DNA from 3 places in the Pseudomonas cichorii genome. Region 3 is predicted to be linked to each of the others. Evidence: predicted binding sites of a transcription regulator. Region 3 holds the regulator's gene; each other region holds the start of a gene.
The links. Region 3 encodes FliA, which starts transcription of late flagellar genes. Its sites were predicted from a motif close to CTAAAGTTTNNNNNNNNNNNGCCGNTAA; they were not measured.
Positions count from the first base shown of each region.

Region 1: a site for FliA is predicted at 4,433-4,460, ahead of KGD89_RS10415 (methyl-accepting chemotaxis protein). Genes of this name have one in related genera too.
Region 2: a site for FliA is predicted at 4,475-4,502, ahead of KGD89_RS19755 (flagellar protein MotY). Genes of this name have one in related genera too.

Region 1 is NZ_CP074349.1:2,338,885-2,346,123, forward strand. It holds gene KGD89_RS10400 (NADP-dependent glyceraldehyde-3-phosphate dehydrogenase) at 1-470, opposite strand, end outside; tRNA gene KGD89_RS10405 (tRNA-Asn) at 630-705, shown strand; gene KGD89_RS10410 (Nramp family divalent metal transporter) at 1,288-2,589, shown strand; gene KGD89_RS10415 (methyl-accepting chemotaxis protein) at 2,727-4,187, opposite strand; gene KGD89_RS10420 (hypothetical protein) at 5,046-5,288, shown strand; gene KGD89_RS10425 (LysR substrate-binding domain-containing protein) at 5,368-6,240, opposite strand; gene KGD89_RS10430 (VOC family protein) at 6,378-6,803, shown strand; gene mqo (malate dehydrogenase (quinone)) at 6,896-7,239, opposite strand, start outside.
Region 2 is NZ_CP074349.1:4,632,503-4,639,741, forward strand. It holds gene KGD89_RS19740 (response regulator transcription factor) at 1-68, opposite strand, end outside; gene KGD89_RS19745 (hypothetical protein) at 1,350-1,877, shown strand; gene KGD89_RS19750 (argininosuccinate synthase) at 2,166-3,383, opposite strand; gene KGD89_RS19755 (flagellar protein MotY) at 3,513-4,421, opposite strand; gene pyrC (dihydroorotase) at 4,569-5,615, shown strand; gene rnt (ribonuclease T) at 5,612-6,289, shown strand; gene KGD89_RS19770 (bacterioferritin-associated ferredoxin) at 6,457-6,675, shown strand; gene bfr (bacterioferritin) at 6,877-7,239, shown strand, end outside.
Region 3 is NZ_CP074349.1:3,962,468-3,969,706, reverse strand. It holds gene flhF (flagellar biosynthesis protein FlhF) at 1-304, shown strand, start outside; gene fleN (flagellar synthesis regulator FleN) at 420-1,253, shown strand; gene fliA (RNA polymerase sigma factor FliA) at 1,250-1,990, shown strand; gene KGD89_RS16505 (chemotaxis response regulator CheY) at 2,248-2,622, shown strand; gene KGD89_RS16500 (protein phosphatase CheZ) at 2,642-3,427, shown strand; gene KGD89_RS16495 (chemotaxis protein CheA) at 3,461-5,734, shown strand; gene KGD89_RS16490 (protein-glutamate methylesterase/protein-glutamine glutaminase) at 5,786-6,952, shown strand; gene KGD89_RS16485 (flagellar motor protein) at 6,952-7,239, shown strand, end outside.

The DNA.
Region 1 (7,239 bases), 1.6 Mb from region 3:
TCCAGTTCTTTCAGGGCATTGATGGTGTCGACGATGTAATCGCAGGTACGGTCGAACTCCTTTTCCGAGTCCTTGAGGTTCTTGCCGATCTCCCACATCAGCAGATTCACCACGGCCTGGCGTTGTTCACGCATGCGTTTGAGGAACGACTCTACATGCTGAATGCGCTCCACCACACGCATTGTCGGCCAGCGACCCTGGCCACGATCATAAGCCTGAACCGCAGCATCGAGTGCCGTCATGGCCGTTTCTGCATCCAGCAGCGGCGTACTGCCCAGAATCACCGACTCAAGCCCCGTTTCACTTCTCAGACAAACCGGACTGCGCACTGGGGCCAGTGGCCCTTGCCATGATTGCAGGACGCCATTGACCAGATATTCCCGTTGCTCGATTGCCGGGCCTGTACGGTACTGTTCCGGGATGTCGTCAGCGGTAGGGAACAGCGTTTCAAGACGGTTGGCCTGGGTCATCTCGTTCTCCTTTCTGTGATAAGCGTGCGGGGCAAGCGAACACACTACGCCACAGCAAACCCGCGACGAAACCCTGCGCCTGCAAATGACTGTTTATGCTCAATATTTTTTCAAGGGGATGCTTGACTTACCTATTTTAATCAGTAAGATAGCCCTCATTCCGCGATAGCTCAGTTGGTAGAGCAAGTGACTGTTAATCACTGGGTCCCTGGTTCGAGTCCAGGTCGTGGAGCCAGAATTTCAGGATGTAAATCAAGGTCTTGCGTCGTTTCTGCTGAAAGCGCATACCAATGACGGCTGATACGTCATTGGGCTTTCAGAAGTGAAAACGTCCAAGACCTTGTTTTTTTACATCCGGAAACAAAGTCGCACTCCCTATTTTGACGATCCGGCGCCGTCTCTAATCAATCGATTTAGAGGCTTGCATCATGAGAATCGTATCCATCTTCAGGTGCTTTACGCTATCGGCCCCCCTCGCAAAGGCAAGTCCTGCAGGGGATTGGCGTTTGCTTTCTGATTCGCTTTTCAGCCATCGCTTCAAATGATGCTTCGGCCTTTTCTGTATTTTTTGGGGTGTGGTCACCGTTCCGGCCGAGGATCCCCCAGTTGCGTGTTGTTGCAGCTCTTCCGGTAATGCATGCACACGGCCCGCATGGTTTCACGTGCCATAAGCACTGAGAAACCTTCATCAACTCTAACTGACACCCTGGGGCTGAAATATCTAAAAACACATTTTCTTGAGAAGTGTTGTACGACGTCTAATAAGTTGTGTTCGACTGCTGTCGATCCAACAAAAACAATAATGGAGACATCCTCTATGGCAAGCATTCCTTCCGTCGAAGGTCAGGCATCCGGGCGCGCGCAAAATCGTTTTACACGAATGCTGAAACTACTGGGCCCCGGCATCATTGCCGTACTGTCCTGGCTAGGTGCAGGTGACCTGATTACGTCGTCTGTCGCAGGAGCGAATTACGGTTACGCGATGATGTGGGTGTTGGCGGTTTCTCTGCTGCTCAGATATCTGATCGTAAACATCATTGCTCGCTTCCAGTTGTGCAACAACCAAGGCATGACAATCCTTCAGGGCTATGCGCAACTGAATCCCTTTTTTGCCTGGTTCATGCTTGTTTATGCCTTGCTGATGGGGCATTTGATGAATGCCTACATGATCAAAGGGGCAGGTGAGTCGCTGGCGATGCTGTTCAAGATCGACCACCCATTGCTCTGTTCGGTTGCGGTGGTGCTGGCTGTCTGGATGCTGGTCGGTCGTAACATCTATTCAATGATCGAAGGCGTGATGAAGCTGTTGCTGGCGGTCATGACCCTGGCCTTTATCGCCCTGGCTGTCATGTCCGGCCCGGATGTTGTGGGTATCGTCAAAGGCACCATCGGTTTCAGTATCCCGCCGGATGAAGGTGTGCATGGTGCGCTGTTGGTTGCGGTGTCGGTGATCGGCGCGGTTGCAGGTTCCATTGCAAACTTCGTGCATCCCTATGTCATGCGCCAGAAGGGCTGGGTAGGGCCGCAGCACAAGCGTGTTCAACGTAACGATTTATTGTTTGCCGTGTGCGTCGGGATCGTCATTAACCTGGCCATCTGGATTGTCGGAGCGGAAATTCTGCGACCAAACGGTATCGAGGTGAAGACTCTGGGGGACTTGGGCAAGGCGCTGGAAATGTTCTTTGGCCCCGCTGGTTGGTATGTGTTCTTTATCGGCGTATTCGCGACCCTGTTCGCCAGTATTTCAGGAAAAACCACTGCATTCCCGATGTTGATTACCGATGCGCTCCAGCATGTTCTTCCTGCACGTCGCGAGAAGTACGGTAAAGAGTTTCACCATGACCCCATGCACAAGTGGTTCATGCTGTTCATTCTGGTGACGCCATTGATCTGGTCGCTGCCAGGCATGCCGGATTTCGTGACCTTGACCATCGGGGTCAGTGCGCTGAATATCATTGGTTTGCCGGTCATTTCGCTGGGCCTGCTGATCATGTCCAACCAGAAGTCGCTGCTGGATAAGAAATATCGCAATAACCTGTTTGAAAATATCGCATTGCTCTTCGCAACATGCCTGGCGCTCTGGGTCGCTTTCCAGTTGGGTGTCGATCTGTTTGCCTGATACCGAGTTGCCGAGGAGGCTGATTGCCTCTTCGGTTCTCGGCTTCTCGTTCTTGGAGTTTCGTCAGGGGCTGAGCTTGCAATGTGCGGATACTGGCCCAGGCTTCTGACTGGTGCAGAAGCCTGGGTCTTCAGGGCTCAGACCTGAAACTTGGCCACTTCCCGTTGCAGGCCCGTCGCGAGGTTGTCCAGGTTGCTGCTGGTCTTGAGCAGTTCCTGAATCGATTGGTTGTTCTGTTCGGCCATTTGCGCCGAGCGTTCTACGCTTCGGGCCACGTCCTGGCTGGCGGCAGTCTGTTCGCGAAGGGCGAAGGAAATCTGATCGACTACATGCAGTACTTTGCTGGAGCTGTCGCGGATTTCGATGATGGCCTGGCCGGCAGTTCCGGCCATGGTCACGCCCTGGTTCACTTCCTCTACGCCATTGCGCATGGTTTCTACCGTTTCGCGAACCCCAGCCTGAATCTTCTCGATCATGCCTGCGATTTCCTTGGTCGACTTGCCGGTGTTCTGTGCCAGCAGGCGCACCTCATCGGCAACCACTGCGAAACCGCGACCTTGTTCTCCGGCACGGGCTGCTTCGATGGCGGCATTGAGTGCCAGGAGGTTGGTCTGGTCTGCGATGCCTTGAATCACGCCGATAATCGACGAAATGTGTTCCGAATGCTGACCAAGATCGGCGACCTGGGCAGATGAATGCTGTACCGTCTTGGCTATGCCGCTCATGCTGGAAAGCGTGTTTTCGATGACGTGTGCACCTTCCCTGGATTGCTGTCCCGAATGGCTGGCGATCTGGTGGGCTTCATCGGCGTTTTCGGAAACATGATGGATGCTTACGGTCAGCTCTTCGATGGTGGCGGCCATCATCGAGGCTGATGTCGATTGTTCCTGAATGGCTCCGGACAATTGTGTGGAGGCACCTGAAATCTGTTGCACGGCAACGACCAGTTGATTCGCCGCCTGGTTTATCTGCTGGATCGTTTCGCGCAAGCGATTCTGCATGCGATCGAAGGCTTTCGGCAGTTCGTCATGACTGCTGGTGTCGATGGCTGTATCCAGCTTGCCATTGGCAATTGCGGTGGCAGCATCGATGGCCATTTGCAGGCGCGCCGTGGTGCTGCGCCCTAGGGTGGCAGCCAGAAAAAGAGAGAGTGCGACGGCGGCAAGGCCTCCCCAGATCAGGATCATGAGGGCAAGCTCCTTCGAGCTCTTCATGTGCTGGCTTCTTTTTTCCAGCAGTTGGTTCTCTGCTCCTTTGATCTCGGCCAGGGTGGCGCGCATGCTGTCCATCTTGGCTTTGTCGGCACCTGACGTAATGCGCTTGTCCAGTTCATCGTCGGGCATGTCGCGTGCTGTCAGGTCCTTGCGCAGCGCAATGATTGGATTGATATCTTCGTTTATCCAGCGTTTTTGGGTTTCCTCCAGCAGGGCGAGGCGCCGTTGCTGATCCGGATTGTCAGCTGTCAGCTGTTTGAGTGACTGAAGCTTTTCAGAGAAGCTTTTTTCTCCCACGATCAACGGTTCCAGAAACGAATCCTTTGAAGAGATGACGAAGCCTCGCATGCCGGTTTCGATGTTGACCAGTTGTTCAAGGGCCAGTTGCGTATCGCTGAGGACCTGATAGGTGTGAATATTGCTGTTCGTGGCATCCTGGACTTGCTCAAAACCCCGATAGGCACCCACCACCAATATGGAAATAATGACGCTGACAGTAGCGAAACTTAAGTAAAGTTTCTGAGAAATGCTGAGTTTTTTAAACATGGGCTACTCCTGAGTTAGCCATTGTTGGTGGGGGTGCTTGGTTTTTTCATTAATTTGATGGTGGGGGGGCGGGCAACGACTTATTATCGTCTGTCTGGCTGTTAACTTTAGAGCAGGAATGGAGGGATTTTGTATTGTCCCAGGAGTTGGGGGCATAAGGATTAAAACAAGAATTTTAGTTTTTATTCAATAAGTCATTGATTTATGGTGGTTGTGGAGTGGGTGTCGCTTGCTGAAGAGAAAGTTTGCGGCATTCATTTGGCTTGATATCAGGGCATGGTCTTTTTAATTTTCCTTCAATTAGATCGAGCAATACCTTGTCGACTTGCTCGTACTTCCTTGTCTCGTGCACTAACCGGTTTCTCCGTAAGTTATATATGCTCGGTTCTGGTGCGCCAACTTAGTTGTCAGTTATCGGCTGTCTGCGGTGCTGAAGATGGGTTGGCTTGAGTGGTAGCTGGTTTGATGATTTTTTCCGGTCAGGATTTTGTGCTGTTTTTATGTTTTTATGTTTTTATTTTTGTCAAGTAAAATATTATTCATGTGTCTCTGTATATAAATATTCATGATTCCGAGGATACATTCTCCCACGGCAGCCAGCTCTGCCAGCAAGAAAACAAAAAGCCTTACTCGCATCAACTCAATATCAAGCTATCGAGAGGAAGCATCATGAATCGAGTAACAGGTAAGTCCGTATTGAAAAAGCTCATGGTCACTACCGCAGCCGTGATCGGTTTGCAAGGAATGGCGTTTGCTGCTGTCAGTCAGCAACCTGTTTCTGTCCAGGAAGGTAAATATGCCCAGGTCCAGGCTCGGGATGCGGCCAAGGCCGGAGTCAGGAGCTCCACGGCGATGCCGCTGCAGGTCGCCAGTCGCCTGAGCAGCAGTGGTTTGCGCATCAACAAGGCGTGCGATGATACCGGGCTGCCTTGCCGCTGAAATGTCGTAATGGAAGCTGCAGTCGCGCGCTGAATGTGTGCGGCTGCAGCAAGATCTGTCATTTGCGTGATGGTCTGCGTCACGTGCCTTGCACCCGTCCCTCAACCAGCTCAATCAACAACCTCACCGGCTCGCTCAAGCTCTCTCTGGTCCGATGCACCAACCCCACATCGCGATGAAACGTATGCGCGCCTAAATCCAGCGCCCGCACTTCGGCAGGCCATTGCCTGTGATCGGCTGTTTGCGGAACCAGTGCCACGCCTAGGCCATTGGCGACCAGTTTGATGATGGCTTCCAGTTCGTCCAGCTCGCAGGCTTCGCGCAGGGTGAAGTGCATCTGGCGCAGGAAGCGGTCGACCTGTCGGCCGCCGAACGAGGTGCGGTCGTAGCGGATCAGGGGCTGGGTGGACAGCAGTTCGGCCCAGTCATCGCCGGGTAGGTGGCTCGGGGCGATCAGGCGATAGGGTTCGCTGGCCAGGGCGGTCCAGCGCAGGTCGCTTTGCAGTGCGAACGGTGGACGGATGATGGCGGTCATGTCGATCTCGCCAGCATCCACCAGGTTAAGCAGTTGCATGGAGACGCCGGGTATCACGCGGGTGCGGCACTGTGGCCATTGGCGGTGAAAGGCTGCCAGTGCGTCGGGGAGCAGTGAGCGCTGGACCGAGGCAATTGCGCCGATGTTGACCAGTACGCTCTCGGGTTGTCCGCTGGCTGTCGAGCCAAGGTTGTTGTAGAGGCGGATCAGTTCCTGGGCTTGCAGGAGGGTCTGATGTCCCATTCGATTGAGCTGTGCCGAGCGGCCCTTGCGGTCGAATAGCTGATAGCCAAGTTCGGTTTCGAGACGTTGCATCTGTGCGCTGACGGCGGCCTGAGTCAGGCCTATGCGGTTTCCGGCGGCGGCGAAGGTGCCTTCCTGTGCGACTGCGACAAGGGTCTTCAGCTCACGAATCATTGATAAATCTCTTTTGTATATCTGAGAAATATATATTGATTTTATTGTTGGGTCGCTACTTCTATGATTTCTCCAGTACATAAACAACGGGAAGCAAAACCTTCCGGTTGATAAAAACCAAGAGCCTGGAGTTTCTGATGAGTCTTTCTCCCTTTCACCTTGCGATCCCCGTTTACGATCTTGCGGCTGCGCGTTCCTTCTATGGTCAGGTTTTTGGTCTGGAAGAAGGGCGCTCCAGCGATCATTGGGTCGATTTCAATTTCTATGGCCACCAACTGGTGATTCACGAAGCGCCGAAGAACGCGGTGCAGGAAAGTGCGCATAGCAATCCGGTGGACGGACATGACGTGCCTGTTCCGCACTTTGGCATCGTATTGCAGTGGGAGCAGTGGGAAGCGCTTGCCGAGCGTTTGAGGTCGTTCGAGACTCGTTTCGTGATCGAGCCTTACATCCGGTTCAAGGGGCAGGTGGGTGAGCAGGCGACGATGTTTCTGCTGGACCCTTGTGGCAACGCACTGGAGTTCAAGGCGTTCAAGGATATGGGGCAGTTGTTCGCGAAGTAGGAGTCAGGAGGGAAGGTAGGGGAGGCGGTAAAGCGGTATTTCCCGGCTGCAGAAAAAAGCCCCATCAAACCAGGTTTGATGGGGCTTTGGCATTACAGCGCCATATCAGTCGCTGCGTTGCTTTCGCGTGGCTTGGCAGGTGTTGCTGCCGGAGCCGGTGCTGCAGCGCCAACAGCTGGAGGTGCTGGAAGTTGCAGGATTTCGCTGGTGTAAGCCCATTCCTTGGCAACCTGATCAGGATGATCGTTCAGCTTGGTGCCGTAGCTTGGGATGATCTGGTGCAGCTTTTCCTGCCAGGCAGGGGTTGCAACCTTGTCTTTGAAGACCTTCTCGAGAACGCCCAGCATGATCGGAGCTGCGGTCGATGCACCTGGCGATGCACCCAGCAGGCCGGCAAGGCTGTTGTCCTTGGCGCTGACAATCTCGGTACCCAGTT
Region 2 (7,239 bases), 670 kb from region 3:
CGCTCCATCAGCATGCGTACAGCAAGGCGAATGACAGGATGATCATCCACGATCAGCACTTTATTCATGGGCAGTCCAATTTTCGCTATTCGAATTTTCAGAGTCAGCACAATAGCTTAGTCGTTTAGTGCTTTGCATGACGCTCACCCTCGAGGACTAACAGCCAAAGACCGTTCCCACACATACAACAGAAAATTCCTACAAATTTCGCTATTAACGAACTATTTTTTATATTTTTCATAGAGCCTCCCCTTCGGATTTCGCTGAAATTATTACCGTCTGGAGTGCTGAGATAGAGCATCGCAACTCAGGTAAAACAATTATTGCCATAACGTCAAGCATTAGTCCTTTGCCTCTGAAGTCCAAACGGACAATAGCCGATGAACATCGAATCGCCTCCATGGTTACGCCGCCTTGATAATTGTAATTATCCGGTCAGATGCCATGACCATAGCTCCTTGCCACTACTTCCATACCTGAAACGAAAATAACTAAGGATGCAAACACTGCTGGCAGATACTTTCTCGAATACGGGCTCAATGACATCAGGCTTCATGATCAGGGTATCGACTGACTGGCCCGTCCGGGTACACGTCAGAAGACAAGAGCCATAATGAGTGTTTTCAGGAGTTTTCTCTTGAAGTTATATACCAGCATAACGTTTAAAAAATACACACATAAATACATCTTTCTTATACGCAACCCGGCGAAAAGACCAAGACCACGAAAGACTCGGAATATTCCTACATAACAACACCCACAACTTCCACCCACCCGATATTCCGTGAGAACTATTCAAGATACTGACTTTACGCTATCACGACGATAAAAGTGATACATAAATACTCCCCACAGTCGAGTTTCATGCCTTTCCCTGGGGCGCCTTGCACACTTCATCTCTGCGAATGGCTCATTCGACAAGTAGCTAATACTATATTTCATTCCGCTTCCATCCCTGCCACCGTAAAGAGGAAACGTACTACACAACTAGCAGACGGTAGATAGCAGCATGTAAGACCACTTCAAACCCACTAAGTCATTTCATGTAGTGCACCGTTTTTTCACTTGCAAATTCTATTACCAGTCGTTACTTTTTTAACAACGAACTCATTACTTTCTGCCAACAATTATGCGCAGTTAGATTGGAGCGACTCAACAACCGACGTCATTTTAATGACGCCATGAATAACATTGCTTTATATGGACTCGGCTTATCAAGAGAGTCGAAAGGATTCGGGCAACATGAACATGGCCGATCAGGAACACCCTCCCTTTGACAAGCCCGAAGCGGGCCTGACAATTCTTTTGAATTGGCCATGCGTATAACCATGTTCAAAAAGGGATATACCATGAACAACAAAACTTCTCACTCATCCTCAAAAAATATAACGCCCCTTGATCTGACGGCGGCGGTCGAACAGTTTGTTGCGCAAGGAGGTGTGATTGCCGTGATACCCGATGGTGAAACAGCAGAATCCACCGTGCTCTCGGTGGCAGAAGATACAACACCACTGGATGCCGAACTTGAAAAGAGTTCAAAACTGGAGTTACTCAGAAGTCTGGTTGCCAAAGGCGCTGGAGTTTCCGCCTTGCAATACTCATTGAGAATGAACAAAAAAGAAATTCGCCAACTGGCACTGGAGAATGATGTAAAGATAAAATTCAGTCGCCCAATAAGAGAGGTCAATAAAGAACCCCACTATGATACGACGGATATTGATGATGTGGTGGCCGGTCATGCCATGCATTATTCCAGTCTCGGTTACACCGCACCGGAGATTGCACAGATACTTGATCTCAGTGTGCGACAAGTCTGGAATATCGGCAAAGCCTACCGTTTTGAATTCAAGCAGAAGAGGGACAGTGATACACCCTGAATACGCTTATTCCAACAGATAACCCGACGCGGTATCGACTGGACTTCGTGTCGATACCGCTCACCTGCCCCGCAATGCCCTTCACGACAGCGTCCCGGCAAGACCCGCAACGCTCCTCCCGATTCAGCGTCCTTTCAGATGCCCACGCGCAAACGCTCAGCACCGGCCTCAAAAGCTCGGGCGAGAAATATCGATACGCAAGGATCGGGGATCAGGAAAGCATGACAGTGCATTGCGCACTGCAAAAAAATGCAGCCCGAGGGCTGCATTTCAGACATCAGACCGGGTTCAGAAGAACTTGCGGCCCTTGTTCGCAGCGATGCGCATGCGCAAGGCATTGAGCTTGATGAAGCCGGCAGCGTCCGCCTGGTTGTACGCACCGCCATCTTCTTCAAAGGTGGCAATGTTGGCGTCGAACAGCGACTCGTCGGACTTGCGGCCAGTGACGATCACATTGCCCTTGTACAGCTTCAGGCGCACGACACCGTTCACATGAGCCTGGGATGCATCGATCATCTGTTGCAGCATCAGACGCTCAGGGCTCCACCAGTAGCCGGTGTAGATCAGGCTGGCGTACTTGGCCATCAGCTCATCCTTGAGGTGAGCGACTTCGCGATCCAGGGTGATCGACTCGATGGCGCGGTGAGCGCGCAGCATGATGGTGCCGCCAGGCGTCTCGTAGCAGCCACGGGACTTCATGCCCACATAACGGTTTTCGACGATGTCCAGACGACCGATGCCGTTCTCGCCGCCGATGCGGTTCAAGGTGGCCAGTACGGTGGCAGGCGACATTTCGACGCCATCCAGAGCAACGATATCGCCATTGCGATAGGTCAGCTCAAGGTAGGTCGGCACGTTTGGCGCGTCTTCAGGAGACTTGGTCCAGCGCCACATGTCTTCTTCGTGCTCGGTCCAGGTGTCTTCCAGCACGCCACCTTCATAGGAGATGTGCAGCAGGTTGGCATCCATGGAGTACGGGGATTTTTTCTTGCCATGGCGCTCGATCGGGATTGCATGCTTCTCGGCATAATCCATCAGCTTTTCACGCGACAGCAGATCCCACTCACGCCACGGGGCAATCACTTTGACGCCTGGCTTGAGGGCGTAGGCGCCCAGTTCGAAACGAACCTGGTCGTTACCTTTACCGGTGGCGCCGTGAGAAATGGCGTCAGCGCCGGTTTCGTTGGCGATTTCGATCAGGCGTTTGGCGATCAGCGGACGAGCGATGGAAGTACCCAGCAGGTACTCGCCTTCGTAGACGGTGTTGGCGCGGAACATCGGGAACACGAAATCACGTACGAATTCTTCACGCAGATCGTCGATGTAGATTTCTTTCACGCCCATGGCCTGAGCCTTGGCACGTGCCGGCTCGACCTCTTCACCCTGACCCAGGTCAGCGGTAAAGGTCACCACTTCGCAGTTATACGTATCTTGCAGCCACTTCAGAATGACCGAAGTATCCAGGCCACCGGAATACGCGAGAACTACCTTGTTTACGTCCGCCATGCCATCACTCCACCGGGTTGTACGGAAAACCGCTGATTCTACCGTTCAAACCAGCAAATTTACAGGGGCGCGACAGCTTGTGACGACGAGGCGACAGGTCATGTCAGCCTCGTGAGGGGATAAAGAGCGTTACGAAGTACGGGCAGCGCTGGCGGAGGAAGCGACTGGAACCGGCTTTTCTTCGGGAGCGACACGCTCCAGATGCACATTCACCCGACGGTTGCGCGCCCGGTTGGCATCATTGGTGTTGGGCGCCAGCGGATAACGTTCGCCATGAAAACGCAGGGTAATCTGTTGCTCGGGAACACCCTGGGCTTTCAGATAGTCCATCACGGCCAGCGCACGACGGCGGGACAGGTCGCGGTTGGTCAGGCGGTTGCCGCTGTTGTCCGAATGGCCGTCCAGTTCGATATGGTTGACCGTCGGGTCGGCACGAAGATACGCAATCATGTTGTCCAGACGCGCCTTCGCCTTGGCGTCCAGTTCGATGCCACCGCCGGGGAAGCCCACTTCAGCCTGCTTGATCTGATCGAAATTCATGGGCAGCAGTTTGGTCGTGCACAACTGATAGTCGCTGAACGCCTTGCTGAACCTGACCGGCAACAGGCGTATCTCCATCGGACCGCCGCCGTCACGGGTACTGTGGCGGATGAGCGGAGTACGGCCTTCCATCAAGCCGCTGATCAGGCGTCCGGCCTGTGCTTCGGAGCTGTTGAAAGGAATCTCGCCATTGCTGACCCGAACCGAGCCCAGGTTGATATCGCCACGCCCCGGCTGCCAGGGTGCAGCCGCAGCCAACAGCGTGGCCGAGCCATTGCCCAGCATGTTGTAGGACGGCTTGAGCCGGAATGTCGCCTGCTCACCGGCACGGCGCACGAACTCACCGACACCGAAGTCAGTGATCGGCTGGCTCAGGCGACACTCGAACTGATCCCCTTCGACCTTCCACTCGATACTCTCCAGACGGGTCTGGAAACTGACAGCCATCGCGGGGAGGCTGGCAAATACGCTGAGCAAGGCGAGATATAGCTGGCGCACGGGAGGCTCCACTTATAAAAATGACGCGAAACAAAAGTGCTTCTTACGTCGGGCTATCGGTAACTTCCTACAAAACTTGATAGCGAGTGCCTGAGAGAGTCTTTTCCGGTAGCATTCCCAGCGAGTTTGACCCGCCTGGAATCCCCAATGTCTGACCGCCTGACCCTTCTGCGTCCCGATGACTGGCACATCCACCTCCGTGACGGAGCTGTTTTGCCTCACACCGTTGCTGACGTTGCGCGCACTTTTGGCCGCGCAATCATCATGCCCAACCTTGTGCCACCAGTACGCAATGCGCAGCAAGCCGATGCCTATCGCCAGCGCATTCTGGCTGCTCGCCCGGCCGGCAGCCGCTTCGAGCCGCTGATGGTGCTTTATCTGACCGACCAGACCACGCCCGAGGACATTCGCACGGCCAAGGCCAGCGGCTACGTCCATGCGGCCAAGCTGTATCCGGCCGGTGCAACCACCAACTCCGATTCTGGCGTTACCAGCATCGACAAGATTTTCCATGTTCTGGAAGCCATGGCCGAAGTCGGCATGCTGCTGCTGGTCCATGGCGAAGTGACCCGCGGCGAGATCGATGTCTTCGACCGCGAGAAAATCTTCATCGACGAACACCTGCGTCGTGTGGTTGAACGCTTCCCGAACCTGAAAGTGGTGTTCGAGCACATCACCACCGGTGAAGCGGTGCAGTTCGTCAATGCGGCCTCGGCCAACGTTGCAGCGACCATCACTGCGCATCACCTGCTTTATAACCGCAACCACATGCTGGTGGGCGGAATCAGGCCGCATTTCTACTGCCTGCCGATCCTCAAGCGCAACACGCACCAGACGGCCCTGCTGGATGCCGCGACCAGCGGCAACGGCAAGTTCTTCCTGGGTACAGACTCGGCACCTCATGCCCAGCATGCCAAGGAAGCCGCCTGCGGTTGCGCCGGTTGCTACACCGCCTACGCCGCTATCGAGCTGTATGCCGAGGCTTTCGAGCAGCGTAATGCGCTGGACAAGCTGGAAGGCTTTGCCAGTCTCCACGGCCCGGCCTTCTATGGCCTGCCTGCCAACCAGGACACCATCACGCTGGTACGTGACGAGTGGACAGCCCCTGCCAGTCTGCCGTTTGGCGAGCTGAGCGTAATCCCGCTGCGCGCCGGAGAAAAACTGCGCTGGCGCCTGCTGGAGGAAAATGCGTGAGTGAAGATCATTACGACGACGAACACGACGGTCACGGCGGTGGCGGCGGCTCTCGCCACCCGATGGCGGCCCGTTTTCGCGGCTACCTGCCTGTAGTCATCGACGTGGAGACCGGTGGTTTCAATGCGGCGACCGATGCTCTGCTGGAAATTGCTGCCGTCACCATCGGCATGGATGAAAAAGGCTTCGTGTTCCCGGAGCACACCTACTTCTTCCGTGTAGAGCCGTTCGAGGGCGCCAATATCGAAGCGGCTGCACTCGAGTTCACCGGTATCAAGCTCGATCACCCGCTGCGCATGGCGGTCAGCGAAGAAACCGCGCTGACCGATATCTTCCGCGGCGTGCGCAAAGCGCTCAAGGCCAACGGCTGCAAACGCGCCGTGCTGGTCGGCCACAACGCCAGCTTCGATCTGGGCTTCCTGAACGCTGCCGTCGCTCGCCTGGACATGAAACGCAATCCGTTTCATCCGTTCTCAAGCTTCGACACCGCAACCCTCGCGGGCCTGGCCTATGGTCAGACCGTGCTTGCAAAGGCCTGTCAGGCTGCTGGCATGGACTTCGATGGACGCGAGGCCCACTCGGCTCGCTATGACACCGAAAAGACCGCTGAGCTGTTCTGTGGCATCGTCAACCGCTGGAAAGAAATGGGCGGCTGGGAAGAGTACGACGACTGAAGTACATGCTTCATGAATAAACCGGCCTTGTGCCGGTTTTTTTATACCGGTGTTTTAACGACCGCTCATCGGAGTCGGGAAAGCGTATCCAAAACAGTTTTGACAAGCATTCTCATTAAGATTAACCTCGTCCGCACAAAGCAATAACCAGCGACGGTTACCGACTTATGTATGTTTGTCTTTGCCAAGGTGTCACTGACGGCCAGATCCGGGATGCAATCCTCGAAGGCTGCTGCAGTTATCGTGAAGTGCGCGAAACGCTGGGTGTTGCCAGCAAATGCGGTAAATGCGCCTGCCTGGCAAAGGAAGTGGTGCGTGAAACCCTGACAGAACTGCAAAGCAGTCAGGCATCGCTGGCGTATCCAGCAGAATTTTCAGCCGCCTGATTCACCCTATTTCAAAGAACCGGACCTTGTGTCCGGTTTTTTTATGTCTGTAATTCAAGTGCTTAGCGTCAAGATGCGGAACTCAAACATTCTTATTCTTATTTAATTTCACTTAGTATTCAATAACTTAGGTTTGACAGGCTTCTAAGTGCAGCTCAAACTCGCGCTTTATATACACAAGCCATTGGCAGGACCTCGAACATGAAAGGCGACATTACAGTCATCCAGCATCTCAACAAGATCCTCGGAAACGAGCTGGTCGCGATCAATCAGTACTTCCTGCATGCACGCATGTACGAAGATTGGGGTCTGAAAAAGCTGGGCGCTCATGAGTATCGCGAGTCCATCGACGAGATGAAGCACGCTGACAAGCTCATCAAGCGCATCCTGTTCCTCGAAGGTCTGCCTAACCTGCAAGAGCTGGGCAAGATCCTGATCGGCGAGCACACCAAGGAAATGCTTGAGTGCGACCTGAAGATCGAAAAGAAAGGCCTGGCTGACCTCAAGGCTGCGATTGCGCACTTTGAAACCGTTGGCGACTTTGGCAGCCGCGAACTGCTGGAA
Region 3 (7,239 bases):
CCAGAAGCAGGTACTGACGGCGGCCTATCACAGTTACAAACGTTGCGGTCTGGCAGGTTGCATCCTGACCAAACTTGATGAAACCGCAAGCCTCGGCGAAGTGTTGAGCCTTGCAATCGGCCATGAGTTACCCGTTGCTTACTTGACGGATGGGCCGCGTATTCCTGATGACCTGCATCTGCCGCGCCGTCACCAGTTGGTGAGTCGTGCAGTGAGTGTGCAAATGCAGGATGAGCCGAGCGAGGAAGCGATGGCTGATATGTTTGCCGACCTCTATCACACCCCTGGCAAGAGAGTGGGTTAAGTGATGGGTATTACTGGAATGTCCCTGCATCAATGGTCTGCCAGGCATTGTTCGTTCGCGAACATGCAGCCCGTAATGTGGTTTCGGTCTACGCAAGACAAGGTAAAGAAATAACATGGGCAGCATGCATCCCGTACAGGTTATCGCAGTGACCGGTGGCAAAGGTGGCGTCGGTAAGACTAACGTGTCAGTGAATCTCTCACTGGCTCTGGCCGAGCTCGGTCGGCGCGTCATGCTGCTGGATGCCGACCTTGGCCTGGCCAACGTCGATGTTCTGCTGGGGCTGACACCCAAACGCACGCTGGCGGATGTCATCGAGGGTCGTTGTGACTTGCGCGATGTCCTGTTGCAGGGCCCGGGCGGTGTTCGCATCGTGCCTGCGGCTTCCGGCACCCAGAGCATGGTTCACCTGTCGCCAGCCCAGCATGCCGGTCTGATCCAGGCCTTCAGCGAGATTGGCGACAACCTCGACGTGCTGGTGATCGACACGGCTGCCGGTATCGGCGAATCGGTAGTCAGCTTCGTGCGCGCTGCGCAGGAAGTGCTGCTGGTGGTCTGCGACGAACCCACCTCGATCACTGACGCCTACGCACTTATCAAATTGCTCAACCGCGACTACGGCATGAACCGTTTTCGCGTTCTGGCCAACATGGCCCAGAGCCCTCAGGAAGGGCGCAACCTGTTCGCCAAACTGACGAAAGTGACTGACCGTTTCCTGGATGTGGCCCTGCAGTACGTCGGTGCCGTGCCTTACGACGAATGTGTTCGCAAGGCGGTGCAGAAGCAGCGCGCTGTCTACGAGGCGTTTCCACGCTCCAAATGTGCGCTGGCTTTCAAGGCCATTGCCCAGAAGGTTGACACCTGGCCGTTGCCGGCCAACCCGCGTGGTCATCTGGAGTTCTTCGTCGAACGACTTGTCCACCAGACCAGTGCGGGGCCTGTTCAATGACAGCGAGCGGCTTTCAAATGTACAGCAAGGCTTCCAGAAATTCGCAATACGAACTCATCGAGCGTTACGCGCCGCTGGTCAAGCGTATTGCCTACCACTTGCTGGCGCGTCTGCCTGCCAGTGTTCAGGTGGAAGACCTGATCCAGGCCGGCATGATCGGTCTGCTGGAAGTGTCTACCAAATATGACTCCACCAAGGGTGCGAGTTTTGAAACCTATGCCGGTATCCGTATTCGTGGCGCCATGCTCGATGAAGTGCGCAAGGGTGACTGGGCTCCACGCTCGGTACACCGTAATACGCGCATGGTCAGTGACGCAATTCGCGCAATTGAAGCAAAAACCGGTCGTGACGCTAAAGATCACGAGGTTGCTGCCGAACTCCAGTTAAGTCTCGATGATTATTATGGGATTTTGAATGATACCTTAGGCAGCCGCCTCTTCAGCTTCGACGACCTCTTGCAGGACGGCGATCATGAAGGGCTGCATGAGGATGGTGCAAGCGGCTCGCTCGAACCGTCGCGAGACCTGGAAGATGAGCGTTTCCAGGCAGCGCTGGCAGATGCAATTGCCAATTTGCCGGAGCGTGAGCGGCTGGTATTGGCGCTGTACTACGACGAAGAACTGAACCTCAAGGAAATCGGTGAAGTGCTTGGGGTCAGCGAGTCGCGGGTCAGTCAGTTACACAGCCAGTGCGCAGCTCGTTTGCGGGGGCGTTTGGGGGAGTGGCGAGCGCGTTGATGGCAATTTGTGACTTATCCAGGTCACAGGTTGTCGCAAGCCGGCTGTGCAGAGCGTTACGTGGTATCAGGATAGACAGGGCAGGAGCCTGTTCAGACAGAGCCTATGGCCTGCAGGTTCAGGTTGGTGCTCTGTTGTTTTGCCAAGCCCGTCGTCGTTTCGTACAGCCGGGGGTGTGCTGTGCCAGTATTGAGTGAACAGCGTGTTCAGGTGCTGAATGCGTTAAAGACTGCTTGGAGGTCGAATTGGACAAGAACATGAAAATCCTCATCGTTGATGACTTTTCAACGATGCGGCGGATCATAAAAAACCTGTTGCGTGACCTGGGGTTCACCAACACATCCGAAGCGGACGACGGCATCACTGCCTTGCCGATGCTTCAAAGTGGTTCCTTTGACTTTCTGGTGACTGACTGGAACATGCCTGGCATGACCGGTATCGATCTGTTGCGTCAGGTTCGCCTGGATGATCGTCTCAAAAGCCTGCCCGTGCTGATGGTGACTGCTGAAGCCAAGCGTGAGCAGATTATCGAAGCTGCCCAGGCCGGTGTGAACGGTTACGTCGTCAAGCCGTTCACAGCCCAAGTGCTGCAAGAGAAGATCGAAAAGATCTTTGAACGCGTCAACAGCTGATGCATGCCGCGAGGGCGCTATGGACAACAACGATTCACTGGGTGACTTCGAGTCAACCCTGAAGAAACACGCGCAGGAGCTGGTTGCCAGCCTTGAAAAAGGCCGCTTCGGTGATGCCGTGCAATTGATCCATGAGCTCAACCAGGCTCGTGACCGTGGCCTGTATCAGGAAGTCGGCAAGCTGACTCGCGAACTGCATAGTGCGATCGTCAATTTTCATATTGACCCGAACATGCCGCAAGCCGAAGAAGTGTCCCAGATCACTGATGCCGCCGATCGTCTGTCGTATGTTGTGAGACTGACCGAGAATGCGGCCAACCGCACGATGGATCTGGTCGAGCAGAGCACGCCGCTGATGAACGGCTTGAGTGATGATGCCAAGTCGCTGAGCGCTGACTGGGGTCGTTTCATGCGTCGCGAGATCGGCGCTGAAGAGTTTCGCGACCTGGCCAAGCGTGTTGACGGTTTTCTGTCACGTACAGAGACAGAAGCTCATACCGTTGCCAGCCATCTCAATGACATTCTGCTGGCCCAGGATTATCAGGATCTGACCGGTCAGGTGATCAAGCGCGTTACGCAGCTGGTCACTGAAGTCGAAAGCAATCTGCTCAAACTGGTCCTCATGGCCAGTCATGTCGACCGCTTTGCGGGTATCGAACATGACGAAAAAGCGATCCTTGCTGAAAAAGATCCTAAAAAACATATCACGCAGGGTGAAGGTCCGCAGATTCATGCCGATAAACGTGAAGACGTCGTATCCGGACAGGATGATGTAGACGATCTGCTATCGAGCCTTGGCTTCTAGGTCTGTTGACGGTTAATTTTAGGGAGCACCCCAATGAGCTTCGGCGCCGATGAAGAGATCCTTCAGGATTTTCTGGTAGAGGCCGGCGAAATTCTGGAGCAGTTGTCTGAACAGTTGGTCGAGCTGGAAAGCCGACCAGATGATGCGGATCTGCTCAATGCAATTTTTCGCGGTTTTCACACTGTAAAAGGGGGCGCCGGCTTCCTCCAGCTCCATGAGCTGGTGGAGTGCTGCCACATCGCCGAAAACGTGTTCGACATCCTTCGCAAGGGGGAGCGCCGCGTTGACGCCGAATTGATGGACGTGGTCCTTGAAGCTCTGGATACAGTCAACAGCATGTTCGGTCAGGTGCGCGAGCGGACCGACCTTACGCCTGCGACTCCAGAACTGCTGGCTGCGCTGTCGCGTCTTGCCGAGCCCGAGTCGGCTCAGCAGGCTGAGGCCGCTGCACCGCCACCACCTCCTGTTGTCGAGGCGGCTCCTGTAGAGCCCGCTGCAAGCGACGACATCACTGACGCCGAGTTCGAGCATCTGCTCGATACCATGAGCGCGGCCAAGGCCGATGCAGCGCCTGCTGCGGCGGCACAGGCTCCTGCGGCGGCCAGCGATGAAATCACCGATCAGGAATTCGAATCGCTGCTCGACCAGTTGCATGGCAAGGGCCAGTTTGCGCCTGATGCCGTCGCGGCTCCTGCGCCTGCTCCCGTAGCGGCTGCTCCGAGCAGTGGCGCTGCACCTGCCAGCGATGAAATCACTGACGACGAATTTGAAGCCTTGCTCGATCAGTTGCATGGCAAGGGCTCGTTCGATGCCAGTGTCGTTGCAGCTCCGGTTGCAGCAGCGGCTGCCCCGGCACCTGCCAAGGCTGCCGCGCCTGCTGCCAAGGCGGCCAGTGATGAAATCACCGATCACGAGTTCGAGAGCCTGCTGGATGAGCTGCATGGCAAAGGCAAGTTCGAGCCTCAAGCCGTTGCCGCCAATGTGGCAGCAGCTGCGCCTCCACCGCCACCTGCAGCAGTAGCCAAACCGGCTGCCGCTGCGGCACCTGCGGCCAAACCGGCAGCGCCTGCTGCGGCCCCGGCCCCGGCTCGCGCACCTGCTGCTGGCGGCGCGGGTGAAAAGCCTGTGGCCTCTGAAGCGGAAACTACCGTACGGGTCGATACTGCGCGTCTGGACGAGATCATGAACATGGTCGGCGAACTGGTGCTGGTGCGTAACCGTCTGGTTCGCCTGGGTCTCAACAGTGGCGATGAAGCCATGTCCAAGGCCGTATCGAACCTGGATGTGGTCACCGCCGACCTGCAGACCGCGGTGATGAAGACCCGGATGCAGCCGATCAAGAAAGTCTTCGGCCGCTTCCCGCGACTGGTTCGCGACCTGGCGCGTCAGCTCAAGAAGGAAATCAACCTGGAGCTGGTCGGTGAAGAAACCGACCTGGACAAGAACCTCGTAGAGGCGCTTGCCGACCCGTTGGTCCACTTGGTGCGCAACGCGGTAGACCACGGTATCGAAATGCCTGAAGAACGTGAAGCTTCTGGCAAGTCACGTGGCGGGCGAGTGGTTCTTTCCGCCGAGCAGGAGGGTGACCATATCCTGCTGTCGATTTCCGATGACGGCAAAGGCATGGATCCCAACGTTCTGCGTGCTATCGCTGTGAAGCGTGGCGTGATGGACAAGGATGCTGCCGACCGCCTGAGCGATACCGATTGCTACAACCTGATCTTCGCACCGGGCTTCTCGACCAAATCCGAGATTTCCGACATCTCCGGACGCGGCGTGGGCATGGACGTGGTGAAAACCAAGATTGCCCAGCTCAACGGTACGATCAACATCTACTCCACCAAGGGCCAGGGCTCCAAGATTGTCATCAAGGTGCCTCTGACTCTGGCAATCATGCCGACCCTGATGGTCATGTTGGGCAACCAGGCTTTTGCCTTCCCGTTGGTCAACGTGAACGAAATCTTCCATCTGGACCTGTCGACCACCAACGTCGTCGATGGCCAGGAAGTCGTGATCGTTCGTGACAAGGCCCTGCCACTGTTCTATCTCAAGCGCTGGCTGATCAGTTCTGCCGCCCATGAAGAACAGCATGAAGGCCATGTGGTGATCCTTTCGGTGGGTACCCAGCGTATCGGCTTCGTGGTCGATCAGCTGGTCGGTCAGGAAGAAGTGGTTATCAAACCGCTGGGCAAGATGTTGCAAGGTACGCCAGGCATGTCGGGCGCCACCATCACCGGTGACGGTCGCATCGCCCTGATTCTGGATGTACCGAGCATGCTCAAGCGTTACGCCGCACGGCGTATTTGATTCTGGGGTCGCGGGCAGCGCAAGCTGCCTGCTGCGCCTATTGGAGTGTTTATGGCAGTCAAGGTCCTGGTGGTGGATGATTCCGGTTTCTTCCGCCGCCGCGTATCGGAAATTCTTTCTTCGGACCCCAACATCCAGGTCGTCGGTACGGCGACAAATGGCAAGGAAGCCATCGAACAGGCTCTGGCGCTCAAGCCCGATGTGATCACCATGGACTACGAAATGCCGATGATGGATGGCATTACGTCGGTTCGACACATCATGCAGCGCATCCCGACTCCGGTCCTGATGTTCTCTTCACTGACCCATGAAGGTGCCCGCGTTACGCTGGATGCCCTGGACGCCGGTGCAGTGGACTTCCTGCCCAAGAATTTCGAAGACATTTCGCGTAACCCGACGAAGGTCAAGCAACTGCTGTGCGAGAAGATCAACAGCATCGCGCGCAGCAATCGTCGTTTCAGTGGCGTGAGTTCGCCGGCCACTGCATCGGCATCGGCATCGGCTGCGCCAGCACCGGCTCCGGCCTCTGCACCAGCCCGTACGACCGTGCCGCCAGCCCGCACCGTGCCGCCGCGCACGGCGCCCGCGCCAGCAGCCCATGCGCCGGCTCATCACGCACCGGCTCCCCATGCTCACTCGGGCGCGCCCAAGCGCAAGGCCTACAAGCTGGTGGCCATCGGCACGTCTACGGGTGGTCCGGTGGCATTGCAGCGGGTCCTGACCCAGTTGCCTGCCAATTTTCCGGCACCTCTGGTCCTGATCCAGCACATGCCCGCAGCGTTCACCAAGGCATTTGCCGAGCGTCTGGACAAGCTGTGCAAGATCAGCGTCAAGGAAGCGGAGGATGGCGACATCCTGCGTCCGGGTCTGGCGTTGCTGGCACCGGGCGGCAAGCAGATGATGGTGGATGGTCGTGGCGCGGTGAAAATCCTGCCGGGTGACGAGCGCCTCAATTACAAACCCTGTGTGGACATCACCTTCGGTTCGGCTTCCAAGTCCTATGGCGACAAGGTGCTGGCTGTGGTGTTGACCGGCATGGGCGCCGACGGCCGTGAAGGTGCGCGCCTGCTCAAGCAGGGTGGCAGCAGCGTCTGGGCGCAGGACGAGGCGAGCTGTGTGATCTACGGCATGCCGATGGCCATTGTCAAAGCCGATCTGGCGGATGCGATCTACAGCCTTGACGATATCGGTCGGCATCTGGTCGAGGCCTGTATCTGATGGATGTACTGAGCCTTATCGGTCTTATCCTGGCGTTCGTTGCCATTATTGGTGGCAACTTCCTGGAAGGCGGGCACCTGAGTGCTCTGCTCAACGGCCCGGCCGCCTTGATCGTGGTGGGCGGTACGCTGGGCGCTTCGCTGTTGCAGTCGTCGATGGGCGCTTTCAAGCGTGCGATGCAAATCGTTGGCTGGATTCTGTTCCCGCCACGTATCGATCTGGCGGGCGGTGTCGATCGGGTGATTGGCTGGAGCCTGACCGCTCGCAAGGAAGGTCTGCTGGGACTG